Regions from separate parts of the Pseudofrankia coriaricola genome, predicted to be linked through region 4. Evidence: riboswitches for the same ligand, from Rfam matches in the RefSeq annotation. Region 4 holds a riboswitch; each other region holds the start of a gene.
The links. Region 4 has a riboswitch for cyclic di-AMP ahead of QOZ89_RS32745 (peptidoglycan-binding protein). Riboswitches for the same ligand answer to the same signal wherever they lie in the genome.
Positions count from the first base shown of each region.

Region 1 (7,228 bases), on a different contig from region 4:
CGACGAGCAGGTGGCCTTCGTCGACGGCCGTCATATCGGGGGTGTGGATGTGGCCGCAGGCGGTCACGGCCGGGCGGTGCGTCACTCTCGGCCCGGGGCCGTGGGGGCGAGCCGGTCGGGCCGCCACCGAGGGGTTCGGACGGCGGGTAGTCCGCTGGCGGAATCCGAGGGCGGGAGGGGAAGCCCTCGATGCCACCGGCGGACGTCGTGGATGGCGCGGCTAAGGGGCGAGGGCCGCGCCTGCTGCTACCTACATGAAGAGTTCTGGAACGTGCTCGGAGAAAAACGGGACGGGTCGGCGGCGAAGGGCCAGCGCGGCCGACGTTGTGTCCGGGCCGGAAATCACCGCCGCCGAGAACGGCTGGCGAGCAGCACCGCTATGCCGTCGTCTTGTCGGGCGTCAACGGGCCCCGGGGCTTCGGGAACTCCGTGAGCGGCGGTCCCGCCAGCGGGAGCTGGCCGGGCCGCCAGGCCACGTCCGCGAACCCGCAGGGGAGGGGTTCGCGGGCAGGTCCGCCTGAGCGGGGCAGCCGAAGCCGGCCGAACGTAACGCTCAGGAGGAAGCCCTCCTCGCCCGCCGCGCCTTCCTACAGGACGCGGCCGACGAGGTAGCTCGTGCTCCAGATCGTCTGCAGCTGGACGACCGTGCCGGAGTGCGGCGCGGCCCACATCTTCCCGTCGCCGGCGTAGATGCCCATGTGGTAGATCTCGCCCGGCGCGCCGAAGAAGATCAGGTCGCCGACTTCCTTGTGCGCCTGGTCGACGTGGACCGTGGCCTCGTACTGCGCCTCCGCCGTCCTCGGCAGGTTGCGGCCGAGCTGCCGGTAGACGTACTGCACCAGGCTGGAGCAGTCGAACGAGTCCGGCCCGTTGGCGCCGTAGACGTAGGGCTTGCCGGCCTGCAGCGACGCCAGGTAGACGGCCTTCTCGCCCAGGTCGCCGTTCGACGGGGCGTTGACCGTGACGCCCCGGCTCGCCGAGGGGGCCGGCCGCTCCGCGACGTTCACCGTGCCGACGTTGTCGGCGGTGGCGGACTGCAGTGCGTCGGTGCCGTCGAAGACCGCGGTGATCTGTGTCGTGGTCAGCACCCGCGCGGTGTACGAGGTGTACCCGTCGTTGTTCGTCTGCAGGTGCAGGAAGGTCGCGAAACCGGTCGGTAGCTTGACCTGGACCTTGACCAGCTGGTTGGCCAGCGGCTGGTTGGTGTCCTTGTTGGTCAGCTTGAAGCCGATTTCGACCGGCTGGTCCGCATAGGCGGTGACGTCGGGGTTCGTGATGAACAGGTCGACGTCGGCCTTCGCCGTCAGCGTCGGCGCGGCCAGGTCGGACGCCGTGTCGGTGCCGTCGGCGCCAAGGGTGGACGCGAGGCTCACCGGGCGGACGTCGGTGCCAGAGCCGCCCATCGACCCGGAGCCGAAGGCGCTGGCGAGGCTGAGGCCGGTGGTGACGGAGCCGTCATCTCCGAACGCGTCCGCCGAGGTGTCGGCTGCCGGGGCGCAGCCGGCGAGGGCGATGCCGGACATCGCGATCGCACCGGTGGTAGCCGCGGCGACCGCGGTACGACCTCGGACCTTTGCCACCGCGGTCAGACCGCGATGACGACCCCTGCTGGTATCAGGCAGGGTGTCGGTATCCCACTGTACGGAGGGCGCGGACAAGTGTGGTCCTTCCCGTACGCCTGCGAGGTGAGCTGTCGGGTTCGGGCTGGGCTGCCCGGCCCTCGCGCAGCAAGCACGCGATGGGCTTCACCCCAAGGCCCGCGCCGGAGGGGGCGCTGGCCGGTCATGCGAGGTGGGTCCCCCGCTCCTGCCCGAGGTGACGACTCGGAGGGGACACCGGGACCGCGGGCAGGATTCGGCGTTCGGTCCGGTGTTGGACGTGACGTCGTGAACGAGACTAGTCCATTTGGATACGACGATGCGTAGTAGGTAGCACGGACACGCCTGGTCCCACGAGCTGTCGGTTCCGGGCCCCACGAGCCGGTGTCGTGACGGGTGTCGCCGAGAGTCACCGGCTACCCAGAACAGTAGAGGCGGGCGAGATGGTGCCGACCATTGACTACCGTGCGTAGTTGAAAAACTACGTACAGATCCCACATTGGGGCCGAGAGGCCACAGAAGGCGGCACGAGTGGTACCTAGCCCGGGGTGGTGACGCCTGCATCCCTATGACGAGCGGGCCTACTCGCCGGCTCGGCCGGGCCTTGCTGGGTTGGTGGTGTTATTTGGGCACCAGTTCCGAATCTTAAGGACCAAAATCCTACAGAGGATGTCTGGGAAGGGCATGGGTGACAGGCCGGTGAGGCGGTGCAGCAGGATCGGCTGCTCCTGCTCGACCACGTCGCCGGCGCCCGCCGGGAAGTCCGTGCCGTCCAGCGCGTTCTGGAGGCGATCATCGTTCGCATCGGTGGCGAGTAGCTGCTACGCCGGCCGCTGGTGCAGGTACAGGCGGCCGGCTTCCCGATCGAGCGGCACGAACGATACAAACGCGGGATCGTGGAGCGACTGGTGGCCCGCAATCCCCAGGCGGCTCAGGCCACCGCGCGGCCTGAGCCAAAGATCGGTTCCGACCTCGATGCCGACGCTGGCTGACCGGGTACCCGGAGATGAACGCCTCCGACAGGCCCGATCTGCGGACCCTGACCGCTCCTTCTGCTATCGACGTGACCACGCCCGCACATCCCGATCACTGCACGTGGCCGATGGATGGTGGTGTTCGGCGGCGTAGGGCGAGCACGGCGGGGTGGTGGTCGACCTGGAGGGTGACGTGTTCGACGGCGAAGTCGCGGTGGAGTAGCTGTTCGATCTCGAACTGGGCAGACGACGAACGGGCTGTTACCGCGTGTTGGGTCGCTCGCCGCGGTCGAGTACGACGTGGCGGGTACGAGCGCATTGGCGGCACGCCTCCCGGACGTGGAGGCCCTGCGCGTCGAGGCGCCCGGCCGACCCGCTGCCACCCCACCCTTTCCTACCAATCACACCAGTAGTACTACTATCTGGCGTCGTTGCTGCGGTGGACGCGTTCGAGGACGCGGCGAGGGAGGGGACGCGGTGCCTGCTCAGGGCGGCGGTCGGTGGTCGCTTGACGGACTGTGGCCCAGGAGGTACGACCTGGACGCCGAATCGGGACCGGGCACGGCGACCAGGGGGTCTACGCGCCGCCGGATGACCGAGCCTCGGCGTCGGGCAGCCACCGTCGCCCTCCTGGCCAGCGGAACATTGGCCACCTCGATGACGGGCTTCGCCGCGGCCACCTCCGACACCCCCGGCGACGACCAGCCCACCGCCGACCCGATCATGCAGGCATCCACACTCGGCGCCTCGATGTTCGGCAACCAGCCGGCCCCGCAGGACGCACCCGACGGCGTGGCACTGGCAGCGGAGATCGCGAACCCGACGCAGCAGTTCACAGCCCTGACCATCACGCCCGACAAGACGACGATCAGCCCCAACGACCAGGTGACCTTCACGGTCCACGCCGCGGCGGCGACGACCGGTGCACCCGTCGCGGGTGAGCAGGTCAACATCGTCGTCGTCACCGGCACCCGCTGGTCGAAAAGCGCCATCCTGCGAACCGACGATGACGGCGACGCCCGCATCAGCGCCCGCCTGCTGAGCACGACCACGATCACCGCGGTGTTCGACGGAGACGCCGCGCTGCGCCCCTCGACGGCGGAGGCCGCCACCGTCGTCGTCCGCAGCCCCACGGCAGGTCCGGGCTCCGGGCCGGGAGGCATCGCGACGGCGATCCCCCGCAGCACCATCGGCGAAAAGGCCGTCTACCTCGCGTCCCTGCAGGCCGGCAAGCCCTACGTGTGGGGCGCGACCGGCCCCAACGCCTTCGACTGCTCCGGCTTCGCGCAGTACATCTACAAGCAGCTGGGCCGCTACCTGCCACGCACCGCCCAGCAGCAGTACAACGCGACGATCCACGTCCCGCAGTCCGCCAAACAACCCGGCGACCTGATCTTCTTCGGCACCCCCGACAACATCACCCACATGGGCATCTACGCCGGCAACGGCTACATGTGGGCCGCTCCCCGGAGCGGCGATGTCGTCAAGTACGAGCCGATCTACACCAGCCGTTACTACGTCGGCCGCGTCCTGTAAGGGCCCGGGAGCGGCCGGCTCGACGCCGCAGGCATGCCGCCCGCGGACCGTCGGAAGAGCGGAGGAGCTGGCGGAGTGCGCCACGATCGGTGCATTCGCCGCTGTTACCGCGAGCCGGAATGTGATCAACCTCCTCGCTGGCGCCGCCAACAAGCAGATGATCGTGTTGGGTGAAGTCCCGGGTTCTCCGAAGACGGGCCACCCCGTCTGAGCGTGCGGTAGTGCCTGTCAGCCTTCGGCCAGTGGGAGGATCCGGGTGAAGGTGGCACCGGCGTCGCGGGATTCGTAGATGCCGTCGCTGGTGGCGGCGAGCAGGTGGCCTTCGTCGACGGCGGTGAACGCCTGCGGTCCGCCGCCGGGGATGGTGGAGACCCGCTTCCAGGTGGCGCCGGCGTCGGCACTCACGCTGAGCATGCCGGTCAGGTCCAGCCCGTAGAGGGCGCTGGCCGCCGGCCAGGCGAGAAACAGCTGCACGGTGGAGCTGCGCGGCGGTGCGAAGGTCCGCCCGCCGTCGGTGCTGGTGGCGACGCCCCGTTCGGTGGTGGCGAGCAGCAGGGTGCGGTCGGTGGGGCTGGCGGCGATGTCGGCGGCGGCGATGCGCGCGCCGGTCGCCCAGCTGGACCGGTGGGAGGGCGAGTCTGGCGGTGGCCTGGCCGCCAAGTCCGGACCCGGACCTGCTGCGCCAAGCGGTTGCCGCCATGCGGCAGGTGGGCCAGTTCAGCCTGCACGAGCGGGTCACCAGCGACACCAGCCGCGGCCTGGGCACCCCGTCCGTGCTGTCCCTGTCCGGCACCCGGTTCCTGGACAGCGAACCCTATGGCACTGGCCAAGCCCCAGTCACCACCCGTCTCGGCGTCACCGCCGGGCAGACCCGGCTGGCCTTGGCCTACCCCGCCGAGGGCCTCCAGATCGAACTCACCCTTGCCCCCGATGGGAAGATCGTCCATGAGGTGCTCGCTGCCCCCAAACATCTGATTATCCGGAGCTTCGTTTACCCGACCCCGACGAACCCTGACCGGTAGCGGCCCGGACAGCACTCCATTCGCGACTCTCCGTAATCGCTTGAACGTCGAGCGTGGGCTAGCGTGGGACGTGTGGACCTGGCCTGCGGGAACACGACGTCGAGGTCGCACAGAGTCGCGGCGCTCGCTCTGCTCGCTCTGCTCGCGGCCATCGTGGTCCACGGAATCCTGTGCGCCGTCCATGAGTCCCACGGGCTGGCAGAAGACCACCACCCTCGCACCGCGGTCGCCTTGAGCACGCCGGACGTCACCCCCGAGGCGCACGCCGGCGAGCCTTCGGTCGCCGCGGACTTCCCGGAGATCCAGCCACCGTCCCCGATGCTCTGGCCCGGCCAAGACCATCTGGTGGTCGGTTGCCCTTCTCAGTTCATCCTCCCGGCACGATTGGATGCCGTGGCTCCAGCCTCTCCGGTCGTCGTGCTGCTGGGGCTGGCCGTGGTGCCGGTCCTGTGGGCGGCTACCGGCGTCAGGCCGGGACCGGCGTATCACAGCGGTCGCGTTCACGCGGTCACGCGCGGGCTCTTCATGCGGATATGCGTACTTCGAAACTGATCGACGGGTAGCAATCTTCTCCTCTATCACCTAGCCGCCAACACCGTGCTTCGTCGTCTGATCGGCGGGCGCGCAGCGGCGCGGTCCGGCACTGGCTCATCCCCATAGACGGTGCCTCGTAGGGCTCCGTACGGTGCCGCAGCCGACCGTCGCCGCTGACGCCATGCACGCACGGGCATCAGCCTCGAAGGAACGCCACGATGACATACGCCTCTGTCGCTGCCCGCACACCCGTCCCGACGCGTCCGGCAGGCGCGCCCCCGGCGGCGCGTTCCCTTGCCGACGTGGTCGGCAACACGCCGGTGCTCTGGATCCCCGACGTCTGCTTCGGGGGCACAGGCGGGTTCTGGGCCAAGCTCGAAGGTCACAACCCGGGTGGGATCAAGGACCGACCCGCCCTGCACATGGTGGCGTGCGCTCGACGACGCGGCGAGCTCGCTCCCGGCCGGCCCGTCATCGAGTCGACCAGTGGGACCCTGGGACTCGGCCTCGCGTTCGCCGGAATCACGTACGGCCACCCGGTCACGCTCGTGACCGACCCCGGCATGGAGCCGATCCTGCACCGCCTGCTGGTCGCCTACGGCACGCAGATCGACATTGTCGAGCGGCCACACCCCACTGGCGGATGGCAGCAGGCCCGGCGAGACCGCGTCCAGGCCCTGCTTGACGAGCATCCCGGCGCCTACTGTCCCGACCAGTACCACAACCCCGACAACGTGGCCGCCTACGAGCGACTCGCGCTGGAGCTGATCGAGCAGATCGGACGTGTGGACGTCCTCGTGTGCAGCGTCGGCACCGGCGGACACAGCGCGGGCGTCTCCCGCGTCCTGCGGGATTCCTTCCCCGACCTGCGGCTGGTCGGCGTGGACACCATCGCCTCGACCATCTTTGGGCAGCCCGCTGGACCCCGGCTGATGCGTGGCCTCGGCAGCAGCATCTACCCGCGCAACGTCGCGTACGACGCCTTCAGTGAAGTCCACTGGGTAGCGCCCGGCGAGGCTGTCTGGGCCTGCCGGCGACTGGCTGCCACACGGTTCGCGACTGGCGGATGGAGCGTGGGTGCCGTCGCCCTGGTGGCATCCTGGCTCAGCCGGGGCACATCGTCCGACACTCGTATCGTCGCGATCTTCCCGGACGGGCCACAGCGTTACTGGAACAGTATCTATGACAATGACTACTGCGCCGAGCACCAGCTGTTGGACGTGGTGCCCGCCTGGAACCCCGATGTGCTCGACCATCCAGCCGACCGGGTCGTGCGCCGGTGGACCCGCTGCGCCCGGGTGGTCGACCCGCTGTCGCATCCCGAGCTTGTGGGCTGCCGGGCAGCGCAGCGATGACAGGGACCTGGAGCCAGATCCGGTCCTTCGACCGGCCGATCCGGCTCCTGCTCATCAACCAACTGGGCATCAACATCGGCTTCTACATGCTCATGCCTTACCTGGCGAGCTACCTATCGGTGACGCTCGGGCTCGCGGCCTGGCTGGTCGGATTCGTGCTCGGAGTCCGCAACCTCAGCCAGCAAGGACTGTTCCTGCTCGGCGGAAGC
Region 1 is NZ_JASNFO010000044.1:137,316-144,543, reverse strand. It holds gene QOZ89_RS24245 (hypothetical protein) at 1-85, opposite strand, end outside; gene QOZ89_RS24240 (C40 family peptidase) at 588-1,580, opposite strand; cyclic di-AMP (ydaO/yuaA leader) riboswitch at 1,662-1,828, opposite strand; gene QOZ89_RS24235 (C40 family peptidase) at 3,164-4,108, shown strand; gene QOZ89_RS24230 (WD40/YVTN/BNR-like repeat-containing protein) at 4,337-4,768, opposite strand; gene QOZ89_RS24225 (hypothetical protein) at 4,807-5,130, shown strand; gene QOZ89_RS24220 (hypothetical protein) at 5,194-5,682, shown strand; gene QOZ89_RS24215 (PLP-dependent cysteine synthase family protein) at 5,883-7,019, shown strand; gene QOZ89_RS24210 (MDR family MFS transporter) at 7,016-7,228, shown strand, end outside.
Region 1: linked by a shared signal. The riboswitch ahead of QOZ89_RS24240 (C40 family peptidase) and the one ahead of QOZ89_RS32745 (peptidoglycan-binding protein) in region 4 are both predicted to bind cyclic di-AMP.

Region 2 (7,228 bases), on a different contig from region 4:
CGCGAAGCGTCCCGGCTCCACTAACCCGGCCGGCGGCGGTGCGCCGGCCGGGCGCGCGAGGCCCCCGGCATGGGACAGTTTGCCGGTGGCCTGGTTAGCGGGCGGCGGGGAAGGCGGGTAGGCGCATGGGACGGGCGCGGGACGAGCGGGCGTTGCTCGCGGACGTGATCGAGGCCGCTGGGCCAGAGCACCCGACCCTGTGCGAGGGCTGGGACAGCTATGACCTCCTCGCCCACGTGGTGACCAGGGAGCGGGTACCCAAGGCGGGCCCCGGCCTGATGGTCCCGCGGCTGCATGGGATGACCGAGCGCGCCGAGAAGGCGACGAGGGCGGCCCACTCGTTCCCCGAGCTCCTGACGATCTTCCGGTCCGGGCCGCCGCGCTGGCAGCCAACCCGGATTGGGCCGATCGACAACGCCACGAACCTCGTCGAGTTCTATATCCACGGCGAGGACGTGCGCCGCGCGCCGAAGGGCGTTCCCGAGAACGCCGCGGGCGCGCTCGCGGCGCGCGAGCTCACGCCGGAGCTACGCGAGACGCTGTGGGCCACGGCTCGCCGGTTCGCCCGGGTCGCGTACCGGCGGGTGCCGGGCGGCGTTGTTCTCGAACGCACTGACGGGCCCGCGACAGAAAGCCCGGGTGCGTCGCGGGTCGTCGCGCGCAAGGGCGAGCCGGCAGTGGTTCTGTCGGGCCCGGCCGCCGAGCTGTTGCTGTACGGCTATGGCCGGCGCGCGGGTGCCCAGGTCGAGATCAGTGGCGAGCAGGACCTCGTCGCGGCGCTCTCCGAAGCACGCCTGGGTCTGTGACCGCGGTCGCGGCGGGAAAGACCGGGCAGGCCAGCCAGGCAGACTAGGCATGTGCTGGAACCAATTCCGCGCGTCGCCGCCCGGGTCGTGCTGGTCGACCCGTCCGACGCGTTCCTTCTGATCCAGTCGCACGACCCGACCCTCGAGGACTCGCCGGTCTGGTGGCATGTGCCCGGTGGCGGCCTCGACCCAGGGGAGAGCGCGCGGCAGGGCGCGATCCGAGAGATCGCGGAGGAGGTCGGCATCCGCCTGGCGGAGGTCGGGCAGCCGGTCGGGACCAGGACCACTCGCTTCACGTTCGCCGGCAAGTCGTACATCCAGCAGGAGTCGTTCTTCGTCGTGCGGATCCCCGAGCGGGTCGATGTCGACCCGGCCGAGTGGACCGACCTGGAGAAGCGCTCCACGCTCGGCTGGGCCTGGTGGACTGTCGACGAGGTGGCCGCCAGTACGGAGACGATCTATCCGCGTGGCCTGACGGCGCTGGTCTCCGGCTGGCTCGCGTCCGGCCCGGGCGCCCAGCCCGTCGTCGTGGCCTGAGGCGCTGGGGGACGCGCCTGGGGCGGGCGTCCGAGCAGCCAGGTGCCCCACGGGCCGACCTTGCCCGGCTCGCGGACCTTCGCCCAGGGGATGACCCGCGCGTCCATCGTGTCGAGCAGGTAGTCGAACCTGGCCATCATCCGGTAGCCCAGCCGGCCGCCGAGCAGCCCGCGGGAGCGCAGCAGGTGCGGGTGTGGGCGGCTTGGCGCGCGCGGCAGTGCCCGCTCGTACTCGGCGGCAAGCAGCTGCCGCTGCTCCGGCGTGCTCGCCTGGTCGAACTCGCGCAGCAGATCCTCCTCCTCCCGGCTGTGGTCCGAGATCGCCGTCGCCAGCTCGCGGCGCAGTTCGGTGGCCTCGGCCCCCGGCGGGTGTGTGTCGCCCTGCGCGTACTGCTGAACCCCACGCATGATTATCAACATCTCGCGCGCGCCGGCACGCAGCCGCGTAATACGGCTCTCGGTATGCGGCAGCAGCCGGGCGACTTCCGGATAGATGACGTAGCCCATCGTGGCAAGATGCGCACACATTGCGGCGACGGCGGTGTCACCGGCGCGATGGATCTGGCGTGGGTCGGCCCCGGGCGCCGCTCCGCCCGCCCAGGCGGCGAGCCGGGCGGCGTCGCGGTGCACCGGGCCGACCAGCCGTACGAGACTGTCGTCCGCCGGCTCGGCGTCGACACCCTTATGCGAGTCCGCCTCCGCTGTACCAACATCCACGCCGCTGTCCACGCCGCTGGCGGAGGCCCACGGGCCGCCGGGCGTGGAGCCGCGTCCGGCGCGTGACCCGTCCGCGCGCCGCGACCGCATCTTCACCAGCGATCGCGGCGCGGACCTGGCCGCCGCGAGCAGTCGCGAGTTGGCCAGGGAACCGTGGCGTTTAAGAGCGGGCATCTGCCACCTCCTACAGCGCCCTCCCTCGTCGCGTCGCCGGGGAGCCGGTTCTCCGCTCACTCCCGCACGCATGACCGGCCGGGCGCATCGGTCCGACCCAGGAGACTCCTGCCCCAAAACGGCGACCCTATGGCAGCCAGCCGGCAGATCGACGCACGATCGCAAGGCGTGGCCGCTCGCATGAGGTTCACGCATGTAGTGGCACTCGTTGCCACTACATGTCGCGATGAGCGGCTCCAGCGCGCATCTGACGTCAAGATTACGCATCCGCCTTCTACCCTCGGAAACCTCTCCGCTACCCTGCCGATATGGCTGGCACCGCTGCCCCGGGGTTCCCAGGCTTCCTGCCCGACCGGCGAAGCCCGGGGTCCCTGCCGGATCCGGGGTCCCTGCCCGATTGGCGACAGGGTCCCTGCCGGATCGGCGACAGGGTCCCTGCCGGATCGACGGACGGGGTCCCTGCCGGATCGGCGAAGCCGATCTGGGAGGTCGTGATCTGGGAGGTCAGCGATCTGGGAGGTAAGCGATCTGGGAGGTCTGCTGGCAGGCCGGCGACCGGGCAGGCCGGGGAAGCCTCGGACCGGCGGTACCGGTCCGGGATGTTCGAGCCGCCGAACGGCACGGCGGCCCCCCTGGCTACCGGCACCGACGGCGCGAACGTGGCAGACACGGCCGCGGGAACGGCGTTCGCCGACACCGCCTCGGACGACGCCTCGGGCGCCGCCCGTGACCAGCTGGACCAGCTGCGGCGCCGATTCGTGCGCGGGCAGCTGCTGCCGCTCGGCCACCTCATCGTCCGGTATCGGCTGGTCGTCCCGGGCGGCTTCGAGGCGCCCTGGGTGCTGGTGACCTCCTGGCCCGCTCCAGCCTGGCTGCTGGGACGTTGCCTCAACGACACGGTCCACCCAGACCTCGCGCACATCCGGATGGGACGAACGGTCGCCGTCGGAGTAGACGACGTGATCGACTGGGCCGTGCTGGATGCCAGCAGCGAAATCGCCGAAGGCGGCTGGAGCCGCGGCCTACGTCATGCCGCGGATCTGCCTGACCTGCCCGGCCATCCGGACCCGCTGATCTCCGCCAGGCCCCCAGCCGCCCCGGCTAACCACCTGGTGACTAGCCACCGTCTCGACCGGGCACAGACAGCGAATAGCCCGGACTAGTCCAGTAACGGCACCCGAGCCGACACAAAGCCCACCGCTTCCGGCTTCATAACGATCGCTGCCGGCGTATATGGGCCCCTCACTGAGAGGGCTCGGCTACCGTTACCTACCGTGGCGGATGTAAGCGGCCGGCGCAGCCTCGCCAGCTCGCCCAGCCCGACCGGGCCGCGGAGCCTTGCCGACGCCGGGGGGCAGCGGGCCGAGTCACCCGGCGTGTACGTCCACGCCACCGTGCCTGAACTGGCGCTGCCCGGCATGCCCGCGCCCGGTGACGCTCCTCCGGCTGACCATCCGGGCCTCGACGAGGGCGGCATTCCGGTCGTGGACCTGGCCGGGCGGGAGGAGCCACCCGCGGTCGATCCCACCAGGTCCGAGAGCACACTCTGGCCTGACTGGCCCATCGGGTCCCAGGCCGCCGCCGAGCCCGACGGCCTGCCTGGGCCCGAGTGGGTGGCCGGATCTGAGTGGGTGGCCGAGCCCGAGGGGATGGCCGCCGCGGACGTCACTGGTGGCTCGGAGGGCGCCTGGGTTCCCCCTCAGATCGGCGACGGGCTTCCCGCCGGATCCGGGGTCCCTGCCCGATTGGCGACAGGGTCCCTGCCGGATCCGGGGTTCCTGCCCGATTGGCGAAGCCGATCGGGGAGGTCTGGGAGCCGATCTGGGAGGCCAGCGATCGGAGAGGTCTGGGAGCCCAGCTCGGAGGCCGCCGGCCAAGAGGGTCCGGACGACGTCCCGTGGACCGTGTCCGCCTACCAGGAGCAGACGTACGAGGGCTACGAGGAGCAGGCGTACGAGGGCTACACGTATGTCTACGACGGGCACCCGGGGCCGCACGACGCGGGCGGGCCGGATCCTGACCCCGAGTCTGACTTCTCACCCGTCCCGCTGCCGTCGGTCGGTGCTGACGGTTCGGTAGATCCCCTACCGCCAGATGACCGAGAGGAAGACCGAGGGATCGCCGCGATCGCTCGTGGCGACCTCATCGCGGAGCTTGCCGGCCGGCTCGAACTGCTCGACCAGTTGCTCGGCCGTCTGGAGGAGGCCAAGCGCCAGGCGGCCGACGCGAGCGAACACCTGCTGCTTACCCGTCGGTGGCAGGAAGAGACGGTGCGCACCATCCAGGAGGAGCGCGCTCGGATGCGCCAGCGCCAGCACGCGCTCGACGAGCTCGCCGAGCGGGCCAGGGCCGCGGTCGAGGCCATGCAGGCCACCTACCGGACCCTTCCCCGGGAGGTCATCGAGCTGGCGATCGAGCTTCAGGTGCTTGACCGCGCCGGCTTCATCACCAGACGCGCTCCCCGCCCGCCGCCCTAACGACCGTAAGTAACTATCTCGACGCAACGGGGAACGGTTAGGTTTTGCGCTAATCACAATGGGATTTTAGTCCCAACGACTAGGACCTAATGCCCAGACGGCCCCATCGACCCGGCGAAGCCTGCTCGAACCGTTGGATAGGCCCACTCGTCATAGGGGTGCGGGCGTCCATGGCGCCCCCGGACTAGACACACATCGTGTGCCGACTGTAGTCCTCCGCCCGCAAGGCCGGATCTGCGCGTAGTGTTCAAGCTACGTGGAGTACCCGATGGATCGGCACGACCTAGTCAGTTGCGATGGTTACGGGTGGATGGCTACCCTCGGCGACCCCTGCCATGACGGCAGCCTCGGTCCTCGGAACCGACGGTTCGCAGAAATCAGGCTTATGGGGGGTACCCACGCTTATCGTCATCATCCCAGTGGACTAGTCTTGTTCACGACGTCAGGCTCAGCACCGGACCGAACGCCGAATCCTGCCCGCGGTCCCGGTGTCCCCTCCGAGTCGTCACCTCGGGCAGGAGCGGGGGACCCACCTCGCAGTACCGGCCAGCGCCCCCTCCGGCGCGGGCCTTGGGGTGAAGCCCATCGCGTGCTTGCTGCGCGAGGGCCGGGCAGCCCAGCCCGAACCCGACAGCTCACCTCGCAGGCGTACGGGAAGGACCACACTTGTCCGCGCCCTCCGTACAGTGGGATACCGACACCCTGCCTGATACCAGCAGGGGTCGTCACCGCGGTCTGACCGTGGTGGCAAAGGTCCGAGGTCGTACCGCGGTCGCCGCGGCTACCACCGGTGCGATCGCGATGTCCGGCATCGCCCTCGCCGGCTGCGCCCCGGCGGCCGACACCTCGGCGGACGCGTTCGGAGACGACGGTTCCGTCACCACCGGCCTCAGCCTGGCCAGCGCCTTCGGCTCCGGATCGACGAGCGGCGGCGCCGCCATCCACCCGGTGAGCCTCGCGTCCACCATCGGCGCCGACGACACGGACACCGCGTCCGACCTGGCCGCGCCGACGCTGACCGCGAAGGCCGACGTCGACCTGTTCATCACGAACCCCGACGTCACCGTCTACTCGGACCAGCCGGTCGAAATCGGCTTCAAGCTGACCAACAAGGACACCAACCAGCCGCTGGCCAACCAGCTGGTCAAGGTCCAGGTCAAGCTGCCGACCGGTTTCGCGACCTTCCTGCACCTGCAGACGAACAACGACGGGTACACCTCGTACACCGCGCGGGTGCTGACCACGACACAGATCACCGCGGTCTTCGACGGCACCGACGCACTGCAGTCCGCCGTCTCGGACAACGTCGGCACGGTGAACGTCGCCGAACGGCCGGCCCCTTCGCCCAGCCGGGGCGTCACGATCAACGCCCCGTCGAACGGCGACCTGGGTGAGAAGGCCGTCTACCTCGCGTCGCTGCAGGCCGGCAAGCCCTACGTCTACGGCGCCAACGGGCCGGACTCGTTCGACTGCTCCAGCCTGGTGCAGTACGTCTTCCGGCAGCTCGGCCGCAGCCTGCCGAGGACGGCGGAGGCGCAGTACGAGGCCTCGCTCCACGTCGACCAGGCGCACAAGGAAGTCGGCGACCTGATCTTCTTCGGCACGCCAGGTGACATCTACCACGTCGGCATCTACGCCGGCGACGGGAAGATGTGGGCCGCGCCGCACTCCGGCTCGGTCGTGCAGCTGCAGACGATCTGGAGCACGAGCTACAACGTCGGCCGCGTCCTGTAGCGGGGCGCGGCGGGCGAGGAGGGCTCACTCCTTGAGCGGCGACGTTCGGCCAGGTTCGGCTGCCCCGTTCGCGGGGTCCTTCCTCGAACCCACTCCCCTCCGGGTTCGCGGACACGGCCTGACCGCCTGGCTGGCTCCAACCGTCGGCGAAGCCGGTGGAACCGTCGCTCTCAGAGTTTCCAAAGCCTTCGACGCTCGGTGATGCCCGACCAGGCAGCGACCCAGCGACGCGTCCGCCATCCGTACCGGCGGCGGTAAGTTGCGGCTGGATGCGACAGCGGCCATGGTGGCCCGTCTCCTTCGACGCATCGTGCCTTTCCTCAGGCATTCCCAGACCCCCAGGACTCTCCGCATAGCAGCCGGCGTGGCCCTCGCCCCTTGGCCGCGCCACCCAGGACGTCCGCTGGTGGCATCAAGGGCTTCCCCCTCCCGCCCTCGATTCCGCCAGCGGACCACCCGCCGTCCGAACCCCCTCGGCGGCGGCGGCCCGGCTGGCTGCCCCCACGGCTCCGGGCCGAACAACGCGACGCCGCCCCACCGGATCTCCCCCCATCCGGCGGGGCGGCGCCCGCGGCCAACGAGACACCAACATCAGACTTCCGCCGGCTGGGTTCGCCCGGCCCGCGGATGGCCCGGGACGTCACACGACCGCCCGGGCACCCAGCCCCGCCCGCCCCGTCGGAAACCCCCCCGCCGACGGGGCGGGCGGCTGGCCTCGGTCAGTCAGTCCGTCGTGGGAGGCCGCCGGTGGCCAGGCCCGCATGCTCGCCGGCCCACTCTGGGT
Region 2 is NZ_JASNFO010000013.1:86,097-93,324, forward strand. It holds gene QOZ89_RS08715 (TIGR03085 family metal-binding protein) at 126-806, shown strand; gene QOZ89_RS08720 (NUDIX hydrolase) at 858-1,343, shown strand; gene QOZ89_RS08725 (hemerythrin domain-containing protein) at 1,265-2,233, opposite strand; gene QOZ89_RS08730 (hypothetical protein) at 2,833-3,396, shown strand; gene QOZ89_RS08735 (hypothetical protein) at 3,508-4,710, shown strand; cyclic di-AMP (ydaO/yuaA leader) riboswitch at 5,207-5,373, shown strand; gene QOZ89_RS08740 (C40 family peptidase) at 5,377-6,444, shown strand.
Region 2: linked by a shared signal. The riboswitch ahead of QOZ89_RS08740 (C40 family peptidase) and the one ahead of QOZ89_RS32745 (peptidoglycan-binding protein) in region 4 are both predicted to bind cyclic di-AMP.

Region 3 (7,228 bases), on a different contig from region 4:
GCCCGCCGGGCGTGCGAAGGAAGATCATTTTCGCACGCCCTTTGGCCCTCTAGTGATCCTGGGGACAACGGCCGCCGGGCGTGCGAAGGAAGATCATTTTCGCACGCCCTTTGGCCCGTTAGAGGAGGTCGCGTAGGACGAGTGTCTGGTCGCGGCCGGGGCCGACGCCGATCGCGGAGATCGGGGCGCCGGACATCTCCTCCAGCGCCCTGACGTAGTCCCGCGCCTCGGGCGGGAGCTGGTCGAACGAGGTGGCGCCCGAGATGTCCTCGTGCCAGCCGGGCAGCTCCTTGTAGATGGGCTTGGCATGGTGGAACTCGGTCTGGGTCATCGGCATCTCGGACATCCGCGTGCCGCCCACGTCGTAGGCCACGCACACCGGCACCCGGTCGAAGCCGGACAGGACATCCAGCTTTGTCAGGAACAGGTCGGTGAGCCCGTTGACCCGCACCGCGTAGCGGGCGATGACCGCGTCATACCAGCCGGTGCGCCGGGCGCGGCCGGTCGTCACCCCGAACTCGCCGCCGACGCGGCGCAGCTCGTCGCCGACCTTGTCGTCGAGCTCGGTCGGGAACGGGCCCGAGCCGACCCGGGTGGTGTAGGCCTTGATGATCCCGATCACGCGGGTGATCCGGGTCGGGCCGATGCCCGCGCCGGTGGCCGCGCCGCCGGCGGTCGGGTTCGACGAGGTGACGAACGGATAGGTGCCGTGGTCGACGTCGAGCAGGGTGCCCTGCGAGCCCTCCAGCAGGACGACCTTGCCGGCGCGCAGCGCCGAGTCGAGCACAAGCCCGGTGTCCGCGATGTGCGGGCCGAGCTGCGCGGCGTAGTCCAGGTACTCCTCGACCACCACGTCAACCTCGATCTTGCGGCGGTTGTACACCTTGGCGAGCACCTGGTTCTTCTCGCGCAGCGCCAGCTCGAGCTTCTGGCGCAGGATGCCCGGGTCGAGCAGGTCCTGCACGCGGATGCCGGTGCGCGCGACCTTGTCGCCGTAGGCCGGGCCGATGCCGCGGCCGGTCGTGCCGATCCGGGCCTTGCCGAGGTAACGCTCGGTGACTCGGTCGAGGGCCCGGTGATGCGGCATGATCAGATGGGCGTTCGCGCTGATCATCAACCGGGATGTGTCGATACCACGGGCGCGGAGCCCAGCCATCTCCGACAGCAGCACGCCGGGGTCGATCACGACACCGTTCCCGATCACCGGGATGCAGTCGGCACGCAGGATTCCGCTGGGGATGAGGTGCAGGGCGTACTTCTCGTCGCCTATGACCACCGTATGGCCGGCGTTGTTGCCGCCCTGGTAGCGCACGACGTAGTCGACGGCGCCGCCCAAAAGGTCGGTCGCCTTTCCCTTACCCTCGTCGCCCCACTGGGCTCCGATCAGGACAAGCGCAGGCACGGGGCAAGACTGTACTAAGAACGAAGCCCGACCTTCCCCACCGATTGGCTAAGTGACGGCCTGGTGTCTGGCTGTGCGTTCGATGCCCGACCCGTCCCGGTAGCCAATCGCCGACCTCCCAGATCGCTGACCTCCCAGATCGGCTCCCAGACCTCCCCGATCGGCTTCGCCAATCGGGCAGGGACCCCGGATCCGGCAGGGACCCTGTCGCCAATCGGGCAGGGACCCCGGATCCGGCAGGAACCCTGTCGCCGGTCCGGCAGGAACCCCGGGGACCCCTCGGGCAACTCGGCGCGGAGGATTCGGCCCCGCGGGCCCGACGATCAGCCGGCCTGCCCGAGCTGGCCGGGCGCGGTGGGGTCGCTGTCGGCCAGGAACGTCCCGATCCGCTCGACCTCGGCGGTCTCGCCGATCGCGGCCGCGGCCTGCCCGAGGGCGGCCAGCGCGCGCAGGAATCCCTGGTTCGGCTCGTGCGACCAGGGCACCGGCCCGTGCCCGCGCCAGCCCGAGCGGCGCAGCGCGTCGAGCCCGCGGTGGTAGCCGGTGCGCGCGTACGCGTACGCCTCGACCGGGCGCCCGCCGTCGAGCGCCGCCTCGGCCAGCACCGCCCAGGCCGCGCTGGATGTGGGGAAACGAGCGGCCACGTCGCTGGCCGCCGCGCCCTCGGCGAGCGCCGCGGACGCGGGGTCGAACGGCAGCAGGGTAGCCGGCGGCCCACCCAGAAGATCGGCACGCCCGGACGGAGTCGTCATACCCCAACCGTAATCGCCCCGACCCGCCACCCAAGGACCGGCCCGCGCCGCGAGCCTGACGCCGTTCTGGCAAGCGAGGCACTCGACCTAGCCCCAAGAAGATGACGGCCCGTCCCGCAAGCGTGGTGCCGTTCTGGTGAGCGAGGCACTCAACTCAGCCCAGGGGGGTGACGGCGCATCAGCGCTGGCGCCAACCCACCCACGTCGCCAGCCTGGAACCAGCCCAGCCACCGTCATACGCCTGTGCCCGGAACCACGCTCAAGGGCGCTCCGCGCCCGCCAGGCTGACGCAGCGGTCAGACGCGCAGCGGCTGAGCCGCGCGGCAGCCTCAGCCTTGGACGGTCGCGTTCCAGATGTTCTCGCCGACGACGCCGGGCTGGCCGTCGCTGACCTTGGTCAGGTACGAGTAGAGCGCGGCGACGCCCTGCGACTGCGGGCCGAACTTGCCGTCGACGGTGAGCGAGAAGCGCTGGTCGCGCATCTGCTGCTGCCAGACGTACGCGTCGGCGCGCACCTTGCCGCCGTCGGCCGAGGAGATCGTGCCGTGGAAGCCCGACTGCTGGACCTCCGAGCGGGCCCGGTCGAGCGTCATCGGGGGCTCGACCGGCTGGACCGCCTGCTGGACCGAGCCGCTGGAGGCGGACGACGAGACGCCGCCGACCGGCCCGTTGTTGGTCAGGCCGAGCTTCTTGGAGCAGGCCGGCCACGGGGACCAGCCGCGGGAGTTGTACAGCCGGTATGCCGCTTCGTCCTGGACGGCAGGTGGCGCCTCGCTGGGCAGGCCGGAGTAGCCGAGGCCCTGCCAGGTCCGCTGGTCGAACTGGTAGGCGCCGTAGAAGCCGTTCCCGGTGTTGATCGAGTAGTTGCCGCCGGACTCGCACTGGCGCAGCCGGGCGAAGTCGTCCGGGGTGGCGGCGCCGGCCGGTATCGCGGTGACCGCGAGGCCGCTGCCCACGAGCGCCGTGACCGCGCCGGTGGTGCGTAGCAGGCGGGCGGTCGACGACGGGCCCTGCTGGGCGCGGTGCCGGCCTCCCGTCCTGTAGGCGGGCCGGGCTTCGCCGGTCTGCTCAGACGGCATGTCGGTCCTTCCCTGCGCCTGCGGGGTGAGCTGTCGGGTTCGGGCCGGGAATGCCCGGCCGGTCGTCACCTCGCGCTCCGCCGATGGCGTCGCGTCCGGGCTGACCGGCTTCACCCCAAGGACGCGACTGTCGCCACGCCCGGAAATGGGTCCCCCGCTCCTGCCCAAGCGGATCCGTGCCCCGCGATAGAGGGGCCATCTCCACACGCGGGTGGGGGCAGGACTTGGCGTCCGCCCGCGCGACTCACCCAGGTCGGGCGAGTAGCACCGGACTGTAGCGAGCCCGCATCCTTCGCCGCAAACCGGGGTCGCCCCAGTGAACGGGGCGGCCCCGGTTCGCGACTGCTCCAGCGGTGGCGCCAGCCGCTCGCTGACGCCGCCTGGCCGGCACGCCGGCCGGCAGCAGCGCGATCATGATGAGGCTCGCGCGGCTTTCAGCCCTGTGGCCGGCGCGGCGGCCCAGCGGCGAGGCAGCGGCCGGTCGTCTACCGCCAGGTCCCCTTGCCCACCGACCAGCCGGCGGGTCAGAGCCGTATGCCTCCGACTGGCGGCCAGAGGCGGGGTGGGAAAGGGGTCCCGTCGCCGACGTGGGCAGCGGTCGGTGGGGGCCGATCGCGGCGAGGTTCCAGCGGCGGCGGGTCGACTGACCTCGCGGGGCCGGCCCGGGAGGGAGGTGCCGGGCGGGTGGCCCAGGCCGAGGCTCTTCTTCAGGGACCGGCGTCAGCCGATCTCCGGGAGTTCCGTCAGCGACAGTGGCAGAGCCCTGCGCGGCCGGAGGCCTCGGCAAGAAGGTCAGACGGGCGGTGACGCCTGACTGCTCAGGCGAAGGTGGCGGCCCAGGTCTTTGGACCGACGACGCCGTCGACGGCCAGGCCCTTGGCCCGCTGCAGCGCGCGGGCGGCCTCGGCCGAACGCGGCCCGTAGTGCCCGTCGACGGCGAGCGAGTAGCCGATCTTGTTCATCTGGGCCTGCCAGGACCGGACATCGGCGCGGTACTGGCCGGCCAGCGCTGTCGTGAACGGCAGGCGCGCCGTGGTCGAGGAGATCGCCTGGGTCACGAGGGGCGCCCTGGGGGCTGAGCGGGAGGCCTGGCTGGCGCCGGGGGAACTGGCGCCAGGCGCGAGCTGGTCCGGGCCCATCCCGCGGCCGCAGTCCGGCCACTGGCCAAAGCCGGAGCGCTGCGCGAGCCGCAGCGCCGCTTCGTCCTGAACCGCGGGTGGCGCGGCACTCGGCAGTCCCGAATATCCGAGGCCCTGCCACGTTCTCACAGAGAACTGGTACGCGCCGTAATATCCGTTGCCGGTATTGATGGAATAGTTTCCGCCGGACTCGCACTGGCGCAGTTCTGCCCAGGTGGATGAGGCGTTCGCGGGTGTCGCGACGGCGATCGTGCCACCCACGGCCGCGGCGATGACGGGAACGGCCGCGAGGGTCTTGCGTAGCCGGCGTGCCGGGGACGTGATGGCCCGCCGGGGCTCCCGGGACTGGCGGATCGGCCCCGCCGATTCGGCGGGTTCGGGGCTGACGGAGACGCGCACGCTCGTGGTGCCGTCTGGCGGACAGTCGGCCAATGGCGGAACGAAACGCCCGCCGGGCATGCGATGTCGACCAGGGGTACTTGTTTCGGACATGCGTGGTTGCCCTTCCCCACGCCTGCGAGGTGAGCTGTCGGGTTCGGGCTGGAAAGAGATTGCCCGGCCGCGCGACATGTTCGGCTGTTGGGCTGACGCGCTAGGTCCTGCGCATCAACGAGTACAGCGAAAGTCGGTCGGCTTCACCCCTAGGACGCCTGTTGAGGGCGAGGCTGGCGTGGCGCGCTGTCTGGCCACGCAGGCCGTCGCCCTATTGAGCCTTTTCCGTCACCACTTCGGCTCCACGGGTCTCGTCGGTCCCGATAAGGCTGGCGGAAAAGGTCGCTGTCCAGGATCTCTGGTCAGGCGTCCGGATTCGGTTCCCCCGTTCCTGCCGCTGGTTAAAAACTCGCCGGGCGGGGGCAGGATTCGGCGTGCCGCCCGGTGGGTGCCTGTCCTGTCGCCAGGCACGGCGAAGACCATAACCACATTCCTCGGGGTGACGGCAAGCATTGAAATAGGCACGTGAAGAAGGCCACACCGGCGTGTCGCTGCTTGAAATCTGCCCGAAACGATGTTAGCGCGCGCATACGCGCGCTCATCTTTCCTACCCGGTGCCGTGGTCGGTGATTTCTTGCTCCGCGTCGAAGATCTGCTGACTGGCGGTTTCGCCCCACAACGGGCGGGACCATCCGTGCCGGAGGGCCACGCGCGGGTCTGGTGTCGTCCGCGTGTCGCGTCGAAAAATAAATCTACCATTCTGCCGCCCGAACGGCCCCTTCGATGCATGCCCGGGCGAAATGCGATCCTCGCTACACCCGTCGGGACACACCCGGTTGCTGTACATTCGGTAGTCAAATGATTACTTCTGGTTAACTATTGCGGTTGCGACCGCTAGATGCCGTACCCCGCGGTGGTCTACCGACGGTGGCGCTCAGTGGTCCAGAAGTCGCCGATGGGTAGTCGCCCCGTTCGGAGCGGTACCGGGTCGGGCGGGAAGGTTGTTGTTGGTTCGCTCCGTGCGGGCGGCGCGCTCCGGCCCCGTACTCGCTTCGCTCCCACGGGACCTCCGCGCGCCGTCCTCCTCCGCTCACGGGCGTTCCGGCGACCTCCGCTGCGGCCCGACCCCGTCGCTTCGCTCGTGGCCGGGCCTCCGCGGAGGCGCGCCTCCGCGCCAGCTCGGTTGCCATGCGCTGGAACGTCACCAATCCTCGAACAGCCTCTGTTTGCGGGCACTTCGCTGCGCTCGTGGGCGGTGCTCGCGCCTGATGGGGTAGGAAGCGCTAAGTCACAGAACGACTTCGGCCCGGGGCTGCCAAAGTGGCGGCCCCGGGCCGAAGGTGTGACTTCGAGCTCAAGATGATCTAGAAACGGTCAAGCGCGACGTAACCGTGCGGCGCGGAGGCTTCCGCAAGGCTCTGGCTCACGCCTGGATCGAGTGGGTCTTGGTTGGTGACGTTCAGCGATAGGTGACCGTGCGGCGCGGAGGCGCGCCTCGCGGAGGCCCGTCCACGAGCGAAGCGACGTGGCCCCGCGGGGATGGTTCTGGATCGGGTCGTTGTGGATTGGTGACGTTGAGCGGCGGGTGACCGTGCGGCGCGGAGGCGCGCCTCGCGGAGGCCCGGCCCACGAGCGAAGCGAACTGGGTCGGGCCGCAGCGAGGTCGCCGGAGGGCACGTGAGCGGAGGAGGACACGGCGCGGAGGTCCCTTGGGAGCGAAGCGAGTAAGGGGCCGTAGCGCCGTGCCCGCACGGAGCGAACCAGATTAAATGGCCTGGCCGGCGCTGCGCAGGTCCTCGCAGGCCTGCGCGACACGCTTGGCCATGTTCGCCTCGGCGGCCTTGCCCCAGGTGCGGGGGTCGTAGGACTTCTTGACGCCGACCTCGCCGTCGATCTTCAGGACGCCGTCGTAGTTCTTGAACATGTGGTCCGCGACCGGCCGGGTGAACGCGTACTGGGCGTCGGTGTCCACGTTCATCTTGACGACGCCGTAGTCCAGCGCCTCGCGGATCTCGGAGAGCTCCGAGCCGCTGCCGCCGTGGAAGACCAGGTTGAACGGCTTCGCGTCGGGGCCGAGCCCCAGCTTGGCGGCCACGTGCTGCTGGCCGTCGCGCAGGATCGTCGGGCGCAGCTTGACGTTGCCCGGCTTGTAGACGCCGTGCACGTTGCCGAAGGTGGCCGCCAGCATGTACCGGCCCTTGCCGCCGGTGCCGAGCACCTCGGCCGTGCGCCACATGTCCTCGGGCGTGGTGTACAGCTTCTCGTCGATCGCGCCGACGACGCCGTCCTCCTCGCCGCCGACGACGCCGATCTCCACCTCGAGCACGATGTTCGCGGCCTTGCAGTCCGCGAGCAGCTCCTCGGCCAGCTTGAGGTTCTCCTCCAGCGGCACCGCGGAGCCGTCCCACATGTGCGACTGGAACA
Region 3 is NZ_JASNFO010000057.1:5,683-12,910, reverse strand. It holds gene QOZ89_RS28340 (adenylosuccinate synthase) at 119-1,402, opposite strand; gene QOZ89_RS28335 (DUF3151 domain-containing protein) at 1,726-2,154, opposite strand; gene QOZ89_RS28330 (transglycosylase family protein) at 2,484-3,233, opposite strand; cyclic di-AMP (ydaO/yuaA leader) riboswitch at 3,253-3,407, opposite strand; gene QOZ89_RS28325 (transglycosylase family protein) at 4,052-4,726, opposite strand; gene fbaA (class II fructose-bisphosphate aldolase) at 6,570-7,228, opposite strand, start outside.
Region 3: linked by a shared signal. The riboswitch ahead of QOZ89_RS28330 (transglycosylase family protein) and the one ahead of QOZ89_RS32745 (peptidoglycan-binding protein) in region 4 are both predicted to bind cyclic di-AMP.

Region 4 (7,228 bases):
GGTCGCCCGCCGGCCGGCACTCGCGCTCGTCGACGAGTACGCGCACACCAACGTTCCCGGCGCCCGCAACACCAAGCGCTGGCAGGACGTCGAGGAGCTGCTCGCCGCCGGCATCGACGTCGTCACCACGCTCAACATCCAGCACCTGGAGTCACTGAACGACGTCGTCACGAAGATCACCGGGGTGCCGCAGCGAGAGACGGTCCCCGACGCCGTCGCCCGGGCCGCCGACCAGGTCGAGCTGGTCGACATGGCCCCCGAGGCACTGCGCCGCCGGATGGCGCACGGCAACGTCTACGCCGCCGACAAGGTCGACGCCGCGCTGTCGAACTACTTCCGGGTCGGGAACCTCACCGCGCTGCGCGAGCTCGCCCTGCTCTGGGTCGCCGGCCAGGTCGAGGAACAGCTCGACAGGTACCGCGCCGACCATGGCATCACCGCGACCTGGGAGGCCAGGGAGCGGGTCGTCGTCGCACTCACCGGCGGACCCGAGGGCGACACCCTGATCCGGCGCGCGGCCCGCATCGCCGCGCGCTTCCCCGGCGGCGGCGACCTGCTGGCCGTCCACGTCAGCCGCCCGGACGGCCTGGTCAGCGGCGCGGACCCGGCGGCGCTGGCCCGCCAGCGCGACCTGGTCGAAAGCCTCGGCGGCAGCTACCACCAGGTTCTCGGCGACGACGTCCCGGCCGCGCTGCTCGACTTCGCCAGGGCCGAGAACGCCACCCAGCTCGTCCTGGGCGCGAGCCGGCGCGGCCGGCTCGCCCAGGTGCTCAGCCGCGGCGTCGGCGTCACGACGACCGCCCGCTCGGGCTCGATCGACGTCCACCTCGTCACCCACGAACGGTCGAGCGCCGCCAGCGGCCGCGGGCGGCCCACCGGCGAGGAGCCGGCGGGCGGTCGCCGGCCTCACCGGCCCGGCGCGCCCGGCCACGGCCCCGGCCCCGGCCCCGGCCACAGTGGCGACCACAGGGTCGTGTACCGGCGCCAGCTGGCCGGGTTCGCGCTGGCGGCGGCCACGCTCGTGCCGCTCACGGCGGTGGCGGCGGCGACCCGCTCCGCCCTGAACCTGACGTCCGACATACTGCTCTACCTGCTGGTCGTGGTGGCGGTGGCGGTCGTCGGCGGGATCTGGCCGGCGCTGGCCGCGGCGGTCGCCTCGTCGCTGCTGCTGAACTACTACTTCGCTCCGCCGCTGCACCACTGGACGGTCGCCGAGCACAACAACACGTTCGCGCTGGTGGTGTTCGTCGCGGTCGGGGTCGCGGTCAGCCGGGTCGTCGACCTGGCCCGCCGGCGCTCTGGCCAGGCCGCTCGGGCGAGCGCCGAGGCGGAGACCCTGGCCACCCTCGCCGGCACCGTGCTGCGCAGCGAGCACCCATTGCCCGCGATCCTCGAACGGGCGCGTGAGAGCTTCGGGATGACGTCCGTGGCGCTGCTCGAGTCCTACTCACCCGACGAGGACGCCCGGACCGGACCGGCGACGCCGTCGACGACGGCCGGCGCGGCCGCGGAGCCGGCGAAGGCGAGGACGGGACGGGAGCGCTGGCGGGTCGTCGCGTCGGTGGGGCACCGGCCGTGCACGCGGCCGTCGGAGGGCGAGGTCGAGGTGCCGGCCGGTCACCGGTTCACCCTGGCGCTGCGCGGCCGTCCGCTCCCGGCCGCCGACCGGCGGCTGCTCGCCGCGTTCGCCGCCCAGGCGGCGACCGCCACCGAACGCCTCCGGCTCGCCGAGGAGGCGGCGAGCGCCAGGCCGCTCGCGGAGGCCGACCGGGTGCGCTCCGCGCTGCTCACCGCCGTCGGGCATGACCTGCGGGCGCCGCTGGCCGCCGCGAAGGCGGCCGTCACGGGGCTGCGTGCCCAGGATGTGGCCTGGTCGGACGAGGAGCGCGCCGAGCTGGTCGCGACGGCGGACGAGTCGCTCGACCGGCTGACGGCGCTGGTGGAGAACCTGCTGGACATGAGCCGGCTGCAGGCCGGGGTGCTGTCGGTGTTCCCGCGGGCGGTCCATGCCGAGGACGTCGTCGCGCTCGCGCTCGACGGCATCGGCCCGGACGCGACCGGAGTCCGTATCGGCACCGAGCCCGCGGATCATGGTCGTGACGAGATCGGCGACGTCGGCGACGTGTCTGAGGTGCCCGCGATCCGGGCCGACCCGGTGCTGCTGGAACGGGTGGTCGCGAACGTCGTCGCGAACGCGATCCGGTTCTCGCCGGCCGGAACTCCGCCGCTGATCACCACGAGCACGCTCGGCGGGCGGGTGCAGATCCGCGTCGTCGACCGCGGCCCCGGCGTGCCGGAAGCCGACCGGGACGCCATCTTCCAGCCGTTCCAGCGCCTCGGCGACACCGACAACACCACCGGCACCGGCCTCGGCCTCGCGCTCTCCCGGGGCCTGATCGAGGCGATGGACGGCACGCTCACCCCGGAGGACACCCCCGGCGGCGGCCTCACGATGGTCATCGACCTCCCCGCCGACGCGGACGGCGAACCCCGGATCGAACACGGGCCCGGGCCGGATGACGGGCCCGGGCGGGATGACGGGCCCGGGCGGGATGACGGGCCCGGCGCGGCGGCGGGCGGCGGAGACGCCGGGAGCGTCCGATGACGCGGGTGCTGATCGTCGACGACGAACCGCAGATCCTGCGCGCGATGCGGATCAACCTGCGGGCGCGCGGCTACGAGGTGGTCGTCGCCGACACCGGCGCGGGTGCCCTCTCCGCCGCCGCGTCGGCCCTCCCGGACATCGTCATCCTGGACCTCGGCCTGCCGGACATGGACGGCGTCGAGGTCATCCACGGCCTGCGCGGCTGGACCCGGGTGCCGATCGTGGTCCTGTCCGGCCGCGCCGAGAGCCGCGACAAGGTCGGCGCCCTGGACGCCGGCGCCGACGACTACATCACCAAGCCGTTCGGCATCGACGAGCTGCTCGCCCGGCTGCGCGCGGTCGGCCGCCGCGGCGGCGAGCAGGGGGCGAGCCCGATCGTCCGCTTCGGCCACATCACCGTCGACCTCGCCGCCCACCGCGTCACCCGCGCCTGGCCTTCCGCCGACGGCACGGGCGGCACGGGCGGCGCGGGCGGCGCGAACGGCACGGGCCATGCGGACGACGACGCGGACGGCCCTGACGGCACCGCCGGGCGCGTCTCGCCCGACGGCGGTGCCGGTGGTGACGTGGGCGACGGTGCCGCCGGCGAGGAGCGGGCCGACGAGATCCACCTGACGAAGACCGAATGGGGTCTGCTCAGGGTGCTGGTCAGCCATCCGGGCAAGCTCGTCACCCAGCGCCAGCTGCTCACCGAGGTCTGGGGCGCGAGGTACGAGACCGAGACCCACTACCTGCGCACCTACCTCAACCGCCTGCGCCAGAAGCTCGAGGACGACCCGGCCCGCCCCCGCCACCTGCTCACCGAACCCGGCATGGGCTACCGCTTCCAGCCTTGAGCCGGGCGGGGGATCAGCGGCGGGTGGCGCAGAGGGTGGCCATGAGGTTCTTGTCGCGGTCGACGCACGGGGTGAAGCCCTCGCCGCGGAGCAGGTTCTTGGCCGTGTCGGTGCTGACGTACTCCAGGAGGGCCGACAGCAGGCTGTCGCCAGGCGGGGTGCCGTACGTGTAGAGGTAATCGCCATCAGCCGCCTCCGGTGTGTTCAGGAAATGGCCCGCACGAACGCACTCCTCGACGGCCGACGAGCCCAGGTCACCCGCTGTGACCTCAACCACGGCGACCCAACGACCGGAACACGCCGCGACAGGCGATTGCTCGACCAGAGGGAAGTCCGGCCAGGCATTACGCGGCGCATCTGATCTGCGCCGCTCGCGGCGGGCCACAAGCGGGACAAGTGACCACCAAAAGCCGCTCCGCGACAATGATTCGCGCGGCAACCAGCTCTTGTTCCCCGAATTTCGCGTCAATTACTGTGACGCTGGTCACAATTAGCTACCAGTAAGCGCACTGCCACAAGGTATTGCACGCTGCGTGACAGACCTGCCGGACATCTGCCCAGTTCACCAGCTTGTGACTACAGCGGGTAGCTAGTTACGGTTGCTCCGCTCGCTGCAAGCACCGGTCCGGACGCCGAGTTCTGCCCCCGGCCCAGTGCCCCCTCCGAGAGATCGCCAGGGCAGAAATGGGGGAACCACGTTCCTCCGGGCTGGCGCCACGTGGCGCCAGCCCTCGGGGTTAAGTCGGCCATTCAAGGCGCTTGTTCAACGCGCCCGAAAATGACCGGCCGGGCTTCCCGGCCCGAACCCGACAGCTAACCTCACAGGCGTGCGGGAAAGATATCTCGAACAATGCGCAAGGGTCGTCATCGTAAGAAGAATGTTGTCCGCCGCCGCGGCTCCGCTGTTGTCGCCGCCGGTGTCATGACGGCCACCGCCGGCGCCGCCGTCTTCGCCGGCGCCTCTCCGGCCAGCGCCGCCTCCACCATCGTCTCGGATTCTCAGATCGCCGCCTACGCGCATTCCGCGGGCCTCGACAGCTGCCGCGTCGGCCTCGCCACCTGGGTCGCGATCGCACTCGCCGAGTCCAGCGGCAACCGCTACGCGCACGCCACCGTCGGCGAGGACTCGCGCGGCCTGTGGCAGATCAACATGCGGGCGCACGCCGGCTGGGTCGGCAGCCGCGACCTCTACGACCCGGCGACCAACGCATGGGCCGCCACCCAGGTCTGCAAGGGCTCCGGCCCCAGCGCCTGGACCACCTACACCAAGGGTGCCTACCGCGCCTACCTGGCGCGCGGCAATGCCGCCGCGAACGCCGTCGGCAGCGGCGCTGTCCTCGCCGCCCCGGTCTCCCTGGCCAAGGCCCCGGCGATCCCGGCGAATGCCTGGTACCTGTCACAGGCGGCGAACCACGCCACCTACCTGGACGCGGTCCGCCAGCTGCAGCAGAAGCTCGCGAGCCTCGGCTACACGGTCGGGGTCGACGGCTACTTCGGCCCGCAGACCAACGGTGTCGTGCGCGCCTACCAGGCCTCCCACGGCCTGCTGGTCGACGGCGTCGTCGGGCCGCAGACCCACAAGGCTCTGTTCGGCTAGTCAAGGCCCCGACCGTCGTCGGACGGTCGGAATCCCGCCGGTGGGTGAGCAATGCGGCCAGCCCGCCGGCACTCACGCCCTCCCGCGCCTCTTCCCCCTCCGGGCGCGGGAGCCCAGGAACCGCCCTGACCTTTCCCTCCTGTCGAGGTCAGGGCGGTTTCGCTGTTCAGCTCCCGTCCGCCCCGACCGACGGTCAGGTCGCCCTGCCTCCGCCGTTTCGCGTCAGGATGACCGTCCCATCCGGGTCACTTCCCGCATGCGACTCATAGTGCAGGCTCAACCGACCCGACCCCTGGAGCATCAGGGTGATGTCCTCGTCGGTGCAGACCTCGTCGCCCGGCTGCGCCGCCTCGTGAACGCGGACTGACGAGTCGTCGCCGACCTCGAGCAGCGTCACCGTCTCGGTGCAGGCGCCCGCGTACGTCGTCGCGCCGACGATGTCGCCGACCTTGCCGTCCTTGAGGTCCAGGGACATCTCGGCGCCGCCGACCGTGCCGTACCAGGTTCCGACGAAGGCGCTCGGCACCGTGGTCTCGCCCGAGCCACCGTCATGGCCGACCAGTCTCAGCACGCCGAGGACAACGCCGGCGACAACGACCAGCCCACCGACGACCAGCACGGGCAGCAGCCAGGGCCGCCTAGGGGACGGCGACGGCTGGCGGCCGGCCGACTGGTACCAGGGGTTCTGGCCAGCCGGCGGGACCTGCCCTTCCGGCGGAGCCCACTGGTATCCGGTCGCCGGCTGGTACTGCGGCGCGTACGGCTGCTGGTTCTGCTGCTCGTACGGAGGCTGGTATGGCGGCTGGTACTGCTGCTGATACGGCTGGTTCTGGCCCGCCTGCGGGTAGCCCTGGTACCAGCCCGTCGGCTGATATTGGCCCGAGTACTCCCCGGAGGGCTCCCCTGTACCCATGCGGCCCAGTCTGCCCCGGCTGCCGCCGGACGGTTCGACCGGATCGCGGAATTGTCCCCGGTATGGCCGCGCATTGGGACCACGGGCCCGCGCCGGGAACCTCGCCTAGATGGGCAGGGTGATGTGCCGGCTGGCGACATGGGCAAGCAGGGCGGCGAGGGCAGTGGCGGCGAGCGCGGCGAGCAGGCCGAGCGTGAGGGGAGGCTGCGGCAGACTGTCCAGGCCCAGCCGGCCTGCCAGCGGCGGCCCTGTGACGCCGCGCCTCAGCACCAGCTCCGCCACGGCCGCCGGAAGCAGGGCCGGCACGACCAGGGGCACGAACGCCTCCCGGCCAAGGACCCCCCGAGCGACGCCGATCAGCCATCCGGAGGCGAAGTAGCAGGCGAACAGCGCCGCGTAGGCGGCGCCCACCCGGACCAGCCCGCCGCCGCCGGACAGCCGCCGGCCGCCGGACAGCTCGTGGCGCCAGCCGAGCGTGTGGAAGGCGAGCCCCTCCAAGCCATACCCGAGAGCGATGAACAAGCCACCGGCCACCGCGATGACGACCAGCGTCACGGTGGCCGCCGAGGCGACCCGGGCGCGGGTGACACCGTTGCCGACCAGCATCGGCGCGAACGTCGACGTCATCGACAGTCCCGCGGCGAGCGGCACGAACCGCTGCCAGCCGGAGAACCCGTGCTGCCAGAGACTGTGGTCGGTCGAGCCCGCCCCGGCCACGATCCCGAGCACGATCCCGAACACGGCGGCGATCGCCAGCCACAGCAGGCCGACCCAGATCATGGTTCCGGCCGTCGTGATGGCGGCGGCGTTCGGCAGCGACGGCCGTCCGTTCCCCGCCGGGGCCGGGGACGGGGACGCGGTCGTGGTCACCGCGGTCGCCAGGTCGTCGGCGTGCTGGTCGGGGTCGGTCATGACATGCGCTCCCGCTGGTCGCCGGACTGGGGTCGGTCATTGGTCAGATAGGTGACGAGCGCGCGCAGCCCCACCGGGCCGACGCTGATCCCGGCCCGTTCCGCCGTGGTGAGCCCTTCGGGCGGCATCGGGCCGGTGAGCACGACCGAGCGGAGCCGGCCCAGGTGGCGATCGGCCACAACGGCCGTGGCATCACCGACCACGGCGCGCAGGAAATCGGCGACGGTGCCGGCCTCGCCGGTGAGCTCACGGCCGAGCGCGCGCAGCTCGGCGGGCCGCCCGGCCGCCAGCACCCGCCCGCGGCCGAGGAGGACGACATCGTCGAGCAGCCCGCCGCCGCCGTTACCCGTGCCGCCGCTGTCCTC
Region 4 is NZ_JASNFO010000073.1:72,310-79,537, forward strand. It holds gene QOZ89_RS32730 (sensor histidine kinase) at 1-2,605, shown strand, start outside; gene QOZ89_RS32735 (response regulator) at 2,602-3,441, shown strand; gene QOZ89_RS32740 (hypothetical protein) at 3,455-3,718, opposite strand; cyclic di-AMP (ydaO/yuaA leader) riboswitch at 4,103-4,284, shown strand; gene QOZ89_RS32745 (peptidoglycan-binding protein) at 4,292-5,038, shown strand; gene QOZ89_RS32750 (hypothetical protein) at 5,232-5,951, opposite strand; gene QOZ89_RS32755 (hypothetical protein) at 6,057-6,863, opposite strand; gene QOZ89_RS32760 (ATP-binding cassette domain-containing protein) at 6,860-7,228, opposite strand, start outside.